3 regions of the Carbonatibacter coralli genome follow, and region 2 is predicted to be linked to each of the others. Evidence: riboswitches for the same ligand, from Rfam matches in the RefSeq annotation. Region 2 holds a riboswitch; each other region holds the start of a gene.
The links. Region 2 has a riboswitch for cobalamin ahead of AAAH10_RS04235 (DUF4198 domain-containing protein). Riboswitches for the same ligand answer to the same signal wherever they lie in the genome.

Region 1 (4,459 bases), 490 kb from region 2:
GGAGCCACCACCAATTACAAAGAGGTCATAATCATATTCTGGAGCGTCGAAATCATCTGTTTCGATTGCCGTTGCCATGGTGTTGTCTCCGTTCAAGTCGTTTGATGGTCCAATCTGCGTCCTGGCGAATCTGCCTACCACACAGTCAGTCCTGTTCTCTGAGAGATAGCGCAATCAGTGAACAGATCAAGTCTTTTGCATGTATCTAACGAGGCCGTGATCACCAGAGCGGCTTGACCTCGAAACCATTGAAGCCCAAACTTCGCCAGATGACAAAGGGAGAGATCTGAAAATGAAAGCCCAACATCTTTTGCGCCATGCCGGAATGACTGCCCTGCTTTTCCTGCTGAGCCCGGCTCCCGTCCTGGCTGCCGATCAGGAAACCTCACTGAGCGGTCAGGCCATTCAGGAGCTCCTCACCGGGAACACGGCCAGCAACCGTCCGGGAGACAGCTTTGTCCATCAGACCTTCGAAGCCTCCGGCCGAACAGTCTACCGTCAGGGAGAACGGCCAACAGAGATCGGAAAATGGCGCGTCGAGGGCGATCAGTACTGCTCCCAGTGGCCTCCCTTCGGAGGATGGTCCTGCTACCGGATGACGTCGGAGCCGTTCGGTACGCTCAAAACGGGCGACACCATCAGGGCAACCTTTGTTGGACAGAGCACAGAATATCCCGTCCTGATCCGGATCAAGGGGTCCTGAAACCCGAATATCATCTGCCGATGACACTTTATCGCAGACATGAAGCAAATTTTGAACTTGCACTTTCCCATCTGTGCGGCATGATCGCGATGATGGTTTCGACAGAAAGACCAAGTCGAATAAAAGGGAACACGGTGCGGTGTAGCCATCAGGCGCCAAATCCGGGACTGCCCTCGCAACTGTAAGCGGTTAGCCAACCAGAAATACCACTGATTGCCAGACAATCGGGAAGGCTGGAGCGCGTTAGACCCGCAAGTCAGGAGACCTGCCATCATTTGAGTTCACTCAAACCCGGCGAGGTGCCCGGGGGAGGTCTAAAGGCTATGATCCATTGTTCAGCAGGAATCCCCTGCGCTGTAGCGTTCAACGCCCGTTTTCTGCCGTCCTTTTCAGGACAGCAACAGTCTCCTCTGTTTTTCGGAATCCCTTTCCCTGCCGGTGAGCGAACTCTCCTTGCGGCCAAACCACAGGCCTCATGCCCGAATCCTGAACCAGAGTTCTTTCATCAGGAGAAAAAATTCTGCAATAGCGCTTGAAAAAAGAAATGTTATAACATAACAAATTTTCTCGCTGCTTACCGAAAAATTCATGGAGAATATGGATGATCAAATCCGCACTCAAATTCGTTCTGCTCTCTGCAGCAGGCTTTGGCCTGTCTGTTGCCGCCCCTGCTGAGGGGCTGGGCACATCCCCTGTTCTTGCCGCTGAAAAGATCATGAACGTTGCCGTGCCTTTTGGCCCGAAGAGCACCGTTCCTGACCCCCGCGCCCGCCAGAATGGCTGGATGAGCAACCGGGCCGGAGTCTCGGAAACGCTCATCGGACTGTCCTATGACATGCAGCAGGTTCCCCGTCTGGCTTCCCGTTTTGAAAACCTGTCACCGACAGAGTGGAAAATCGTCATCCGCGACGATGTAAAGTTCCACGACGGCAGTCCGATGACAGCAGAAGACGTCAGGACTTCCTTTGAAAAACTCTCCGAGGAAGGTCATCCTGCGCACAACCCGCGCCTGCTGAAACTGCTGGATCTGTCCGAAATTGAAGTGCTGGACAGCAAGACGCTTGTTTTCAGAACAGCAAACCCCAATTCGGCCTTTCTCTGGGCTTTGACAGAACCTTCTGCGGCCGTTCTGAAAGACGGCAACGAAACACTGCCTATCATCGGAACCGGGCCTTTCGTCTTTGTCTCTGCTGATCCGGACAAACAGTATGTCACCCGCGCCTTCGGGGATTACTGGGGTGGCAAGCCAAAGCTTGACGGTCTTGTGTTCGACACCATCAGCGATCCTTCGGTCGCTGCACTGGCGCTTCAGGCCCGCGATGTTGATCTGGTTACGAACTACGCGGAACCTGACTTTGCTGCTCTCAAGGAGCAAAACAGTGGGCAACTCTTTTCCAACGAAACAACCCGGCTGTTCTTCTATCAGGTCAGAACCGAAGACGGTCCGCTGGCAAACAAGACACTGCGCCAGGCCGTGTCCCTCGGGCTGGACCGGGATCTGATTGTCAGGGCCGCACTGTCCGGTGTTGGCGGTGCTGCATCGAAGGCCCTTTTCCCGGCATCCATGGCCGCCTGGTCAAACAACAGTCTTGCCCTGCCCTATGATCAGGATGCTGCAATCCAGCTCCTTGATGAAGCAGGTATTGTTGACAGCGACGGAAACGGAATTCGCGAACTGGATGGCAAGGATATTGTCATCAAGATCCGCTCCTACGAAGGCCGTGCCGCCCTGCGCCCGACACTGGAAATCAGCCAGCAGATGCTTCAGCAGCTGGGATTGCAGGTCGAAATCGCCATGGGTGAATTCGGTGCGAACAATGACGCTCTCAAAGCCGGTGAAATCCAGATGCATCTTCAGGCATGGGGAACCGCTCCCCAGGGCGATCCGGATTACTTCCCGAGCACACTGGTCCGCTCTTCCGCCAGCTACAACTTCTCCGGCTATTCCAACCCGAAGCTGGACAAGCTTCTGGAAAAAGGGCGTGCAGAGTTCGACAACAGCAAGCGCAAGCCGTTCTATGACGAGATCCAGGCCATCATCAACGATGACCTGCCACTCATCCCCGTTTTCCACAAGACCCAGGTTTCTGTCGGAAACGGCAAGGTCAACGGCTATCGCATCCACCCTGCGGAAACCTATCTCGCTTCGCCGGAGCTTGATCTTGCAGAAGACTGATTCGAGCCTTCTTTCCATTGAGGGTCTGTCTGCCAGAATTGGCAGGCAGACCATTCTGCATGACATCTCCCTGGACATTGGCCGGGGAGAGTGTCTCGCCATTGTGGGCGGCTCGGGAGCAGGCAAATCCTGTCTGCTGAAATGCCTGATGGGGCTTGCAAAGCCTGCGACTCCCTTTGAAGGTGTCCTGACATTCAAGGGGAAAAAGCACAACTGGTCATCCCGAAAGCCTGCCCTTGTGGACCGCGCTGCAATCTCCTTTGTCCCCCAGAATCCCCAGGCCGGTCTTGATCCCCTCAAGCGTCTGAAAAGCCAGTGGGAACAAACCCTGCGCTGTTCGGCAGCAGAGTCTGTTTCGTCCCGGGACATCTCCGAGCTCTTTTCAGCCCTGAAACTCAAGGACCTGAAATCAAGTTACCCGCACCAGTGGAGCCAGGGCATGCAACAAAGACTGCTGCTTGCCTTTGCACTTGTCTCCTCACCCGACATTCTGATTCTGGACGAGCCAACCTCCGCCCTTGATCCTCTCATTGCTTCGCGCTGCATGCTCAGGATTACGGAACTCGCAGCCCGCAACAATACAGCCATCCTGATTGTGACCCACGATCTGGCTCTCGCAGCACGCTTTGCCGACAGAACCGCCATCATGAACAGGGGACGGATCGAGGAATTTGGTCCAACCGGCAGGCTGTTGCAGGACCCGCAGTCGGACTATGGCAAGCTGCTGAGTGCAAACCGCTGCTGGCCGACCTCTTGTCAGGAAGACAAACAGCATGCTTGAAGCGAATCATCTCTCTGTATCACTTGACGGGGTTCCCCTGATTAAAGACATCTCCTTCCGGCTGGAAGAAGGTGGGTGCCTCTGTGTCGTCGGCGAAAGCGGTTCGGGAAAAACCACACTCCTCAAAACCCTTCAGGGACTGCTTCGTTTTGACGGGGGAAACATCCGGCACAGTCTGGCAGATGGCGGCCAAACCCTTTGCCTCGAACCCGGAGATAGCTTTCTCGGCCTGCCCGGTGTGAGCTGGGTCATGCAAAACCCGCAAGCTGCACTGAACCCGAGACAACGGGTGGGGCCATCAATTGCGGAAAGCCTCTATCACCTGAAACTGCCCCGGGCGAGGCGGGAGGAACTGGTTCTTGAAGCCCTGAGAGCTGTTGAGCTGGAACCTGAAATGGCCCGTCGTTTTCCCGAACAGATCTCTTTGGGGCAGGCACAGCGCGTCTGTCTGGCCCGCGCCCTTGTTTCCAAGCCCAAAGTCATCCTCTTTGACGAGCCTCTCAGCGCACTGGATGCCTTTGTCCAGAAACAGGTGGCCCGGACCATGCAGAACATCAGGGAACAGCACGGGCTTGGCTATGTGGTTGTGACACACGATCTGGGATACGCCCGGGCCTATGCCGACACTATCCTGCTGATGAACAGCGGCCGGGCTGTTTCCTGCCAGCCCGTTCACGACTTCTTCAATCGGCCTTCCTCGTCCTATGCTGCAGAACTGATTGAAGCTGCAGAGATTTTGGGATCACTCGACAGCGGAACGTCCCGCTTACCAGAGAAGCAGATCGCAAGCTGATGAATC
Region 2 (4,459 bases):
AAGAACGTGAAAACGTCCGTCGAACCCGCGACATTTCATGGCTTCCATAATCCGGTCCGAGCGCTCAAGGGAACGCGCCAGCAGCATCCCGACCAGATAGCCGATGGTGCGCAGGGTGTGCAGATCTGTTCGCGCCCTGAAACCGCGGCACTTCATCGCCGTCCTCAGGGCCCTGTACTCCTGATAGAGCACATCAATGTAGCGCACGGTAAAGAGGAAGATATGCACCAGTTTCTCGGGCATTTTCAAATGGTGCAGGGCATGCCCGAGCGTTGAAGGTTCCATGGAGCCGACCATGGCAATCAGCATGAAAAGGATGCCATTGGCCTTCAGCCCGACTTCAGCAGCGCGCAAAAGCCCCTCTTTCGAAACGGGGAGGCCTGCAACCGTAAAAAGCGTCTCGCCTGCCATGGTAAACGGCAGCGTGAGAATCAGAACCAGAATGAAGGATTCAACAACCGCAATGTGCAGGAGCGTCTTCATCAGGGGCAGACGCGCCATCGCGGCACAGACCAGCGAAACAATGAAGGCTGCGATCAGCATCGGCAGACTGTGGAGAGCAGCAACAACAGCCGCGAAGGCAAAGGCACTGGCCACGCGCATGCGCGGATCAAAGGATCGCAGCTGCGGCAGAAAGCGGAAGCTGTCCACGCCTTCCTTTTCAGCCAGAATATTTGCCTGAACACCACCCATCTCAGTTCCTGCTCTCTCTCATTCGAAGCCTATGCTTTCCTGCGACTCATAAAAAAGGCCACAATACCGAAAATTCCAAGGATAAATCCAATTCCGCCCAGAATATCCTGCATGCGCTTTTCTTCCTTGAAGGCGGCAAGATCCTTGCGCAGGTTGCGAATTTCCCGCTCAAGGCCTTTCAAATTTGCCCCTGCCGCACCCGCTGCTACCGGTGCCGTGCTCGCAGGCTCCTGACTGCCGGATACGGAAGACGCGGCACCGCCATCCACTGCGGCCAGCCCCTCGGGCAGTTCATCCGCCTCAAGTGTCGCCTGCGCAATGTGCCCTGCGGACAGATCAGCGCGGAAAGACAAAGCCTGACGCGATGTTGGCCTGAAAGTAAAGAAGCCTTCTTCATCCGTCGTGGCCTCACCCAGCTTTTCACCGTTCTCGCCAAAGATCTCTACCAGGACGTTTTCAGCCATCTTGCCGTTCGAGAAGCCGATTTCACCCTCAACGATATCATCAACGGCATAAACAGAGGTAATGACCTTGTGCGCCATGGCTCCATTGATAGCAAAGACGGACAGCAAAAGACTGCCCAAAAGCGCACAAGCGATTTTCACAATTTTGTTTTCAAGAGCGCGCAACATGGAAGAGCTCCGGTTTTACCTTGTAAATCAATTGAATGGTCGAAGCGGTCAGCACACCTTCCAGCGCCATGACAGGGAAATGCGCAACGACGACAAACTCTGCAGCCTTCAGAAATTCATCACCCGACAGCGCCAGCGAGCCGGCCACCATCAGTGCTGTCAGCAGAATGGACAGCGATCCGCCAAAGAACCCCCACATCCCCGCTTCGCTCAGGGTTCCGCGATAGAACAGGAAAGCACCGAACAGCATCACCAGGGCAAAGGACAGGAGCGCAACAACATTCACCCAGAAGGACCAGCCAGTTTCCCCGGTCTGATAGCGAGCAAAAAGCTCTTCCCCGGCAAAGACACAGGCTGCAGCAAAGCCCAGCAGAAGAAGAACAGCACCACGGCGCGCCCAGTCACGGTTTTCAGGCAGCATGCCCCAGCGACAGAGATAGAAGACTGCCACAGCAGGCGCAGCAATGTTCAGCGCATTGACGCCCAGAACTGTCAGACCACCGAAACCGAAGAAGACAGCCTGAAGGACCAGCGCGACAAAGAGCGCAGGGAAGGCTGCCCACCCAAGCACGACCCCCAGAAGCCCGTTCAGGATCAGGTGAACAGAGGAAAATCCGAGAGGAACATGGATTAGCGAAGCCACAAAGAAGACAGCGGACAGAACCCCCACCCGCGGCAGATTTTCAGGCGTGACCTGTCGGAGACCGACGGCCAGACCACCGGCGGCCAGAACAGCTCCGCCAATCAGAACCGGGTTGGATAGTGCGCCATCAACAATATGCATAAGACTTCGACCTCTTGTAAGAACCGGGTGTCGGGCCCTGACCCGACACCCGTTCTGTCCGCATTACTTCAGTTCGTTTGCCTGGATCCAGATTACAGCATCCTGGGACAGTTCCTTGCCCTCGAATTCTGTATCAGGACCTGTTCCCAGAGCAGCAAAACCCCAGTGACCCGCTTTTGGCAGACCAAATGTAAAGGCGCCGGCGGCATCAGCACGGATAGAGAAAGCCGGTGTGCTTTCCCAGGCACCGTCCTTGGCGAAAGAGTTTGTTTCCAGGTTCGGCTCGAAGTTCATGTACTCGACCTCGATCTCGGCATAAGGGACAGGCTCGCCTTCAGAAAGAACAACACCGCTGAAGGTGCTGCCCGCAACAGCTGCATAAGGTGCAATCAGTGGAACGATCTCTGTTTTCAGGCCCTGTGGCTGATCCCAGTCTGTCGGCAGTTCACCAACGTTGACGTAGGACTTGGTGATCTGCTGGATATAGATGTCTTCGCTGCCTTCAAAGTAGGGAGCAGGCTGAACAACGAAAACGTTGTCGCCCAGACCTTTAAGACGAACAGTCGCTTCATAGGCTGTGTTCGTGTTTTCGGCAGACGTCCAGTCGATCACAGACAGTTTGTCCTTCAGATCGGTTTTCTTGCCTTTTTTGATCACGAAGAATTCTTCCGGCTCAACCATTTCCATAACATGGCCGGACTCAGCCGGGTGCGTGAAAGGCATTTTCAGTGTGATCTCGCCACCTTTTTCAAGCGCTGTCTCAGGGGTATAGACCAGCAGGAAGTGTGCAGAAGCCGGCACAGTTGAGAGCGCTGTAAAAGCAAAAAGGGAAGCAAGGAAAGTCTTTTTCATGGTTCGGATCCCGATGTGGTTTTGCCTGTGCATCAGACAAAAATCAGCACAAGCGTTTCAAAGTTGACGCTTGTCTTCTGAAACCGGGATCAGTCAGAGAGTCTGGCAGGCACAAACAAACACACCCGCCTGCAAAGCAGAAATCCAACGGCCTCAAAAAACAGGTTGAGGCACGTCACACAACGGAAACCGCTTTTCTGGATACCCCGTCCGGAAAAATCAGTGACGCTGTACGGGCAGGTTTCCTGGCTCAGGATCATCGCTGGCTGTTCGCCTTCCCTGCAAGACAGCCTTGCAAGTGGCCTTGTGAACAGTTGGCTCACCTTCACAGTTGCGGGGACAGCCCCGGCTTCGGATTCCCTGATGGGCAAATCCAACCGAGTTCCCTTTTAAGCTCAGGGCTGCTTCACCCCTGGAGCACCAGTACGGCGGCGATTTTTACACCTCCGGGTGGTGACTCGCAAGCCCTGATTCAAACCACACAACGAAAAAGGGACACTGTGTTTTCACAGCGTCCCTTTCCTCTCAATCTGCGCCTTTGCCTCAGCTTCTCAGGCGCTTGCCTTCAGCATCAAAGGGCGGTTTCTCCAGAACCGTCGCCTTGTGAGGCAGGCCAAGAACCGCCACATCCAGTTCGGTTCCGGGCTTGGACTGGTCAAGGTTCACATACCCCAGCGCCAGCGACATCCCGACAGAGTGCCCGTAGCCACCGGATGTGACACGTCCGACATGATTACCCTTGCTGTCAAAGATCGGCTCACCGCCAACCGCATCCGCATCATGCGGTGTCTCGACAGACATCAGAACAAGACGGTAACGGGCTTCCCTGCCCTGAAGCTCGGCAAAGGAGTCTCTGTTCAGGAACTCCTTGTCCATTTTGATCAGACCATCCAGACCGGATTCATGCGGCCAGTATTCTGTAGAATACTCCCGTCCCCAGGAACCATAGCCCTTCTCCATTCGCAGAGACAAAAGCGCCCGGCTTCCGACGGGACGGACACCCAGATCACCACCGCTTTCCAGAATCAGATCATAGAGCTTCACCTGATCCTCTTCCTTCATGTAGATCTCGTAACCCAGATCCCCTGTGAAGGACACCCGCAGGACCAGAACATCACAGCCCGCAATGGTCATCCTGCGCGACCGCATGAAGCGGAAAGCCTCGTTGCTGAAATCCTCCTGCGGAGCCAGTCGGGACATGATCTCCCGCGCATTCGGTCCGGCGAGGTTAAAGCCGCACAGGGCATCCGTCCTGCTTTCAAAGGAAACGGTGTCAGGGCGTGGAACAGCCTTGAAATAACGCTGATGATAGCGCTCTGCCATACCGGAACCGAACATCATGAAGTGATCATCGCCCAGTTTGGTGATGGTAAAGTCACCGGCAACCCCGCCCCGCTTGGACAGCAACGGTGTCAGGCAGGAACGCCCATCCACTGTGGGCACCCGGTTGGCCATCATCGCATTCAGCCAGTCTGCAGCCCCTGCACCCTTGATCTCG
Region 3 (4,459 bases), on a different contig from region 2:
TTAAAAAGATTAACAAAAATTCCTTTCGCCAGACTTTTTTTTCATAATTTGTCACAATTGATCGGACCGGGAAAAGCGGGGCAAACACCCTTTTCAAAACGTTCGCGCAATAAGCGAAATATCTTCCCAAACGTTTTTCAGGCAATTCAAGTCGCTTTCAAGCGATCCTGAATTTCACAAGGCTTTCACAAATCAGAAAACGAAGATGAGAAGCAGGTACGTCGGCTTCCAGACTATTGATCACATATACATCCGGAGAGATGAGCATGGGTTTGCAAGAAAACTTTGAGACTCTTGATGAGGCACCATCCTGGAAGGATGACGAACTTCTTGAGTGTGTCGCCGTTGTTCCCGAAGCACCAAACACAGCGACCTTTTCCTTTCGCGCGCCATCCGGGGCCTGGTTCAAATACCAGCCGGGCCAGTTTGTAACGCTTGAACTTCCCGTACCGGGTGAAACGGTTTACAGAACCTACACCATCTCCTCCTCTCCGTCCCGGCCCCTGTCCCTTTCCGTGACCGTCAAGGCACAGCCGGACAGTATCGGCACACGCTGGATGCTGGATCACCTCCGCCCGGGCATGAGGATCAAGGCCATGGGACCTGCGGGTATCTTCACCCTTCCAAACCGCCCGACAGGCAAGTACCTCTTCATCTCCGCCGGCTCCGGTGTAACGCCTTCCCTGTCCATGACCAAATATCTCTTCGACCGCGGACAGGACCCGGACATCTGTTTTGTGAACTGCGCCAAGCGTCCCTCGGAAATCATTGCCCGTTCGGATCTGGAGCACATGGCATCACGCGTTCCGGGCATCAAACTTCACTTCATTGTGGAAGAAGACGATCCCTTCAGAACCTGGTCCGGCTACCGCGGCATGCTGAACCAGATTGTTCTGGGCTTTATTGCGCAGGACTATCTGGAGCGCGAGGTTTACTGCTGCGGTCCCGATCCCTTCATGCAGGCTGTCCGCGAAATGCTCATCGCCATGGGCTTCAACATGGACAACTACAATCAGGAAAGCTTTGGTGCTCCTGTTGAAAACGAAGCTGACGCACCCGAGACAGACGACGTTATCCTTGAAGATGACAAGGAAGCGGTCATCGAGTTTACAAATTCCGGTGTCAGCCACACCTGTACACAGACAGACACCGTTCTCGCTGCCGCAAAGGCAGCTGGCCTCAACATTCCATCCGGCTGTACTTTCGGTGTTTGCGGCACCTGCAAGGTCAAAAAGACAGAGGGCGAGGTCCACATGGTCCACAACGGCGGCATCAGCGACGAAGACGTCGAAAACGGCTATATTCTGGCCTGCTGCTCCAACCCGATCGGCAAGGTTGCAGTAGAAGTCTGATCTGCTGAAATCGCGTTCAACCCCTGACAGAAGGCCTGCAATTGCGGGCCTTCCATCGTTTTTGAACCCTGAACGGGTGAGCCATTTCCACCATCAGACAAATTCAGTTAAGCCAAGAAGAAGCCACCTTGCATTTTCTTTTTCATCCTTTCGCAGATTTTTCAGATTGGGTCGTTTTTAAGCGGCCTTAAAAGGTCAAAGAGGAAGAAAAATCATTTTTAGCAGGGTGCTGCAAAACGCAGAGAATTGGGAAACTGGTGAGACACCAGTGCTGCCCCCGCAACGGTAACAGGCTGACAGGCAGAACAACTCCACTGAGGTCATTCCTTGGGAAGGATCTGCCCCAGGTTCTTGACGAAGAACCCGCCTGAAGCCCGGAAACCAGCCTTGCTAAAGCATAAAAAAATACTGCTGAAAGCGGAGAACCAGACGTTCACCTGGCCTGCTTAACGGCACCCTGTCCCCAATTCGAAGATTAAACAGCAACACAAACCGCGGGGCGCGGTTTTTCAGGAGAACATTGACATGTTGCACGAACAAAAAGCACTGGCCGCATTAACGCAGCACAAGGAAGGCCATTCCCTCCCGCAGGCGTTCTACAATGATGCCGACATCTATCAGGCTGACCTGGAAACCTTCTTTTACAATGACTGGCTTCTGACCATCGCCGCTTGCGAAATTCCGAAAGCCGGCAATTACGTCACCCACAAGGTTGGCGCCTATTCTGTCATCATCGTTCGCGGCAACGATGGTCAAATTCGTGCGTTCCACAACTCCTGTCGCCACCGCGGTTCCCGCATCTGCTCTGCAGCAAAGGGCTCATCCCCGAAGCTCGTCTGCCCTTATCACCAGTGGACCTACGAACTTGATGGCAGCCTGCTGTTCGCCCGCGACATGGATGAAAGCTTCAACCCGAAGGATCACGGCCTGAAAACCGTTCATTGCCGTGAGCTTGAAGGTATTGTCTTTATCTGTCTCGCAGACCGTGCCCCCGATTTCGACAGCTTTGCCGAAACCGCGCGCGCCTATCTGGTTCCACACGACCTGAACAATGCAAAGGTTGCCTATGAGAGCACCATCATTGAAGAAGGCAACTGGAAGCTCGTTTTTGAGAACAACCGCGAGTGCTATCACTGCAGTGGCAGCCATCCGTCCCTGACGCGCACCTTCCCGGACGATCCCGATGTTGCTGGTGTTGACGGCGGCGGGGAAGCAGAACACGTGATGAAACACGTCACACGCTTTGAAAACGCGGGCGTCAAATCGAAATTCCACCTTTCTGCCAACGGTCAGTACCGTCTGGCCCGCATGCCTCTGCTGGGGTCCGGCGAAAGCTACACGATGGACACAAAAGTGGCTGTGACAAAGCCACTGGGCACCCTGCCCTACAAGGACGCAGGCAGCCTGCTGTTCTTCCACTACCCTTCCACATGGAACCACTTCCTGTCCGACCATGTTCTGCTGTTCCGCGTCACACCGATCAGCCCGACAGAAACGGAAGTCCGCACCACATGGCTGGTTAACAAGGACGCAGAGGAAGGCAAGGATTACGATCTGCAACGCCTGACCGAGGTCTGGATTGCAACCAACGATGAAGACCGCCAAATCGTCGAGGAAAACCAGATCGGTATCAACTCCCCGGCCTACACGCCTGGTCCCTATTCCAAAAAGCAGGAAGACGGCGTGATCCAGTTCATTGAGTGGTACACAACAGAGCTGCGCAACCGCCTGACAGGCGTGCACCTGAAAGCAGCTGCGGAATAAGCACTCCGCGCTCACCAAGACACAAAAAGGCCTGCAACGTCGCAGGCCTTTTTTGTATTCAAAACAGAAATATCACAGGAAAACACAGAGTTGTTATTGGTCTGCCGAAACAAATCATGTTTGATTTTTCATGCGAAAAAACGACAGGCACCTTCAATGTATGAAACAGAGAGGCATTCCAATGAAAAAGCTCGTTACGCTTCTGGCAACATTCGCTCTTTTGTCCCTTTCCCTTTTGACTGCCCAGGCTGATGAAATGACGTCTTCCCTTGTGACCAAGAAAAGCAATTATTCTGTAACCGAAACCCTTGATCGTCTGGCCGGTGCTGTCACCAACGGCGGTGGCGTAATCTTCGCCCGCGTTGATCATGCAGCAGGCGCAAAGAAAGTCGGCGAGGATCTCCGCCCGACAGAAATGATCCTCTTTGGAAATCCGAAAATCGGCACCCCGGCGATGCTGGCATCCCAGACCATGGGACTTGATCTGCCCCTGCGCGCCCTGGCCTGGGAAGATGAAAGCGGACAGGTTTTCCTTTCCTACCACCTGCCTGTTCTGATCGGTGATCCCCATGGTCTCAAGGACGATCACGCAGCCCTGCAAAAGCTGACAGGGGTGATGAAAAAACTCGAAGCCGTTGCAACACAGTAATCCTGATCATCCCGCAACAAAAAAGCCTCTCCAAAAGATCGGAGAGGCTTTTTCATGTCTACATTGCTGTTCTACAGAGGCGCTGTCTTTTCCTCGAGCCATTTCCGGACATCAGGCTCCAGATGCTGACCAAGCGTCTCGCGCACACGCTTGTGGTACGCATCAAGCCACTGTCGCTCCTGCACAGTCAGCAGCTCCACCATGATCAGTTCCCGCTCGATGGGACAGAGCGTCAGCGTTTCAAAGCCATAAAAGGTCCGGTCAGCCTGCTTTGCCGCCTGCTCGTCCAGTTTCGACATCGGCTGAACGATTATAAGGTTCTCGATCCTGATTCCATAGCCTTCCGCTTTGTAATAGCCCGGCTCATTTGAAAGGATCATGCCTGTTTTCAGAGCATTCGTGTTCCAGGCCTTGGAAATCCGCTGAGGCCCCTCGTGGACGCCCAGGAAAGCGCCAACGCCATGACCGGTTCCGTGGTCAAAATCCAGCCCTTCAGCCCAGAGAGGCCCGCGCGCAATGGCATCCAGATGCGTTCCGGTCGTTCCCTCCGGGAAACGCGCCATGGACAGGGCAATCATCCCCTTGAGAACCAGCGTGAAGCGACGTGAAATCTCCTGCCCCAATGCAGAATCCGGCGTTCCGATATAAACAGTCCGGGTGATGTCGGTCGTTCCTTCCGGGAACTGGGCACCGG

Region 1: it holds a riboswitch for cobalamin, as region 2 does, so the genes downstream of both, AAAH10_RS01845 (ABC transporter substrate-binding protein) here and AAAH10_RS04235 (DUF4198 domain-containing protein) in region 2, are expected to answer to the same signal.
Region 3: it holds a riboswitch for cobalamin, as region 2 does, so the genes downstream of both, AAAH10_RS08000 (aromatic ring-hydroxylating oxygenase subunit alpha) here and AAAH10_RS04235 (DUF4198 domain-containing protein) in region 2, are expected to answer to the same signal.

The regions. Positions count from the first base shown of each region.
Region 1 is NZ_JBBUTJ010000001.1:425,373-429,831, forward strand. It holds gene gor (glutathione-disulfide reductase) at 1-78, opposite strand, end outside; gene AAAH10_RS01840 (hypothetical protein) at 293-703, shown strand; cobalamin riboswitch at 780-990, shown strand; gene AAAH10_RS01845 (ABC transporter substrate-binding protein) at 1,305-2,879, shown strand; gene AAAH10_RS01850 (ABC transporter ATP-binding protein) at 2,866-3,660, shown strand; gene AAAH10_RS01855 (ABC transporter ATP-binding protein) at 3,653-4,453, shown strand; gene AAAH10_RS01860 (ABC transporter permease) at 4,453-4,459, shown strand, end outside.
Region 2 is NZ_JBBUTJ010000001.1:912,429-916,887, forward strand. It holds gene cbiQ (cobalt ECF transporter T component CbiQ) at 1-693, opposite strand, end outside; gene AAAH10_RS04225 (NikL family nickel/cobalt ECF transporter subunit) at 723-1,325, opposite strand; gene cbiM (cobalt transporter CbiM) at 1,309-2,109, opposite strand; gene AAAH10_RS04235 (DUF4198 domain-containing protein) at 2,173-2,961, opposite strand; cobalamin riboswitch at 3,180-3,401, opposite strand; gene AAAH10_RS04240 (GcvT family protein) at 3,505-4,459, opposite strand, start outside.
Region 3 is NZ_JBBUTJ010000002.1:543,474-547,932, forward strand. It holds gene AAAH10_RS07995 (FAD-binding oxidoreductase) at 267-1,352, shown strand; cobalamin riboswitch at 1,560-1,756, shown strand; gene AAAH10_RS08000 (aromatic ring-hydroxylating oxygenase subunit alpha) at 1,878-3,116, shown strand; gene AAAH10_RS08005 (DUF302 domain-containing protein) at 3,298-3,765, shown strand; gene AAAH10_RS08010 (aminopeptidase P family protein) at 3,837-4,459, opposite strand, start outside.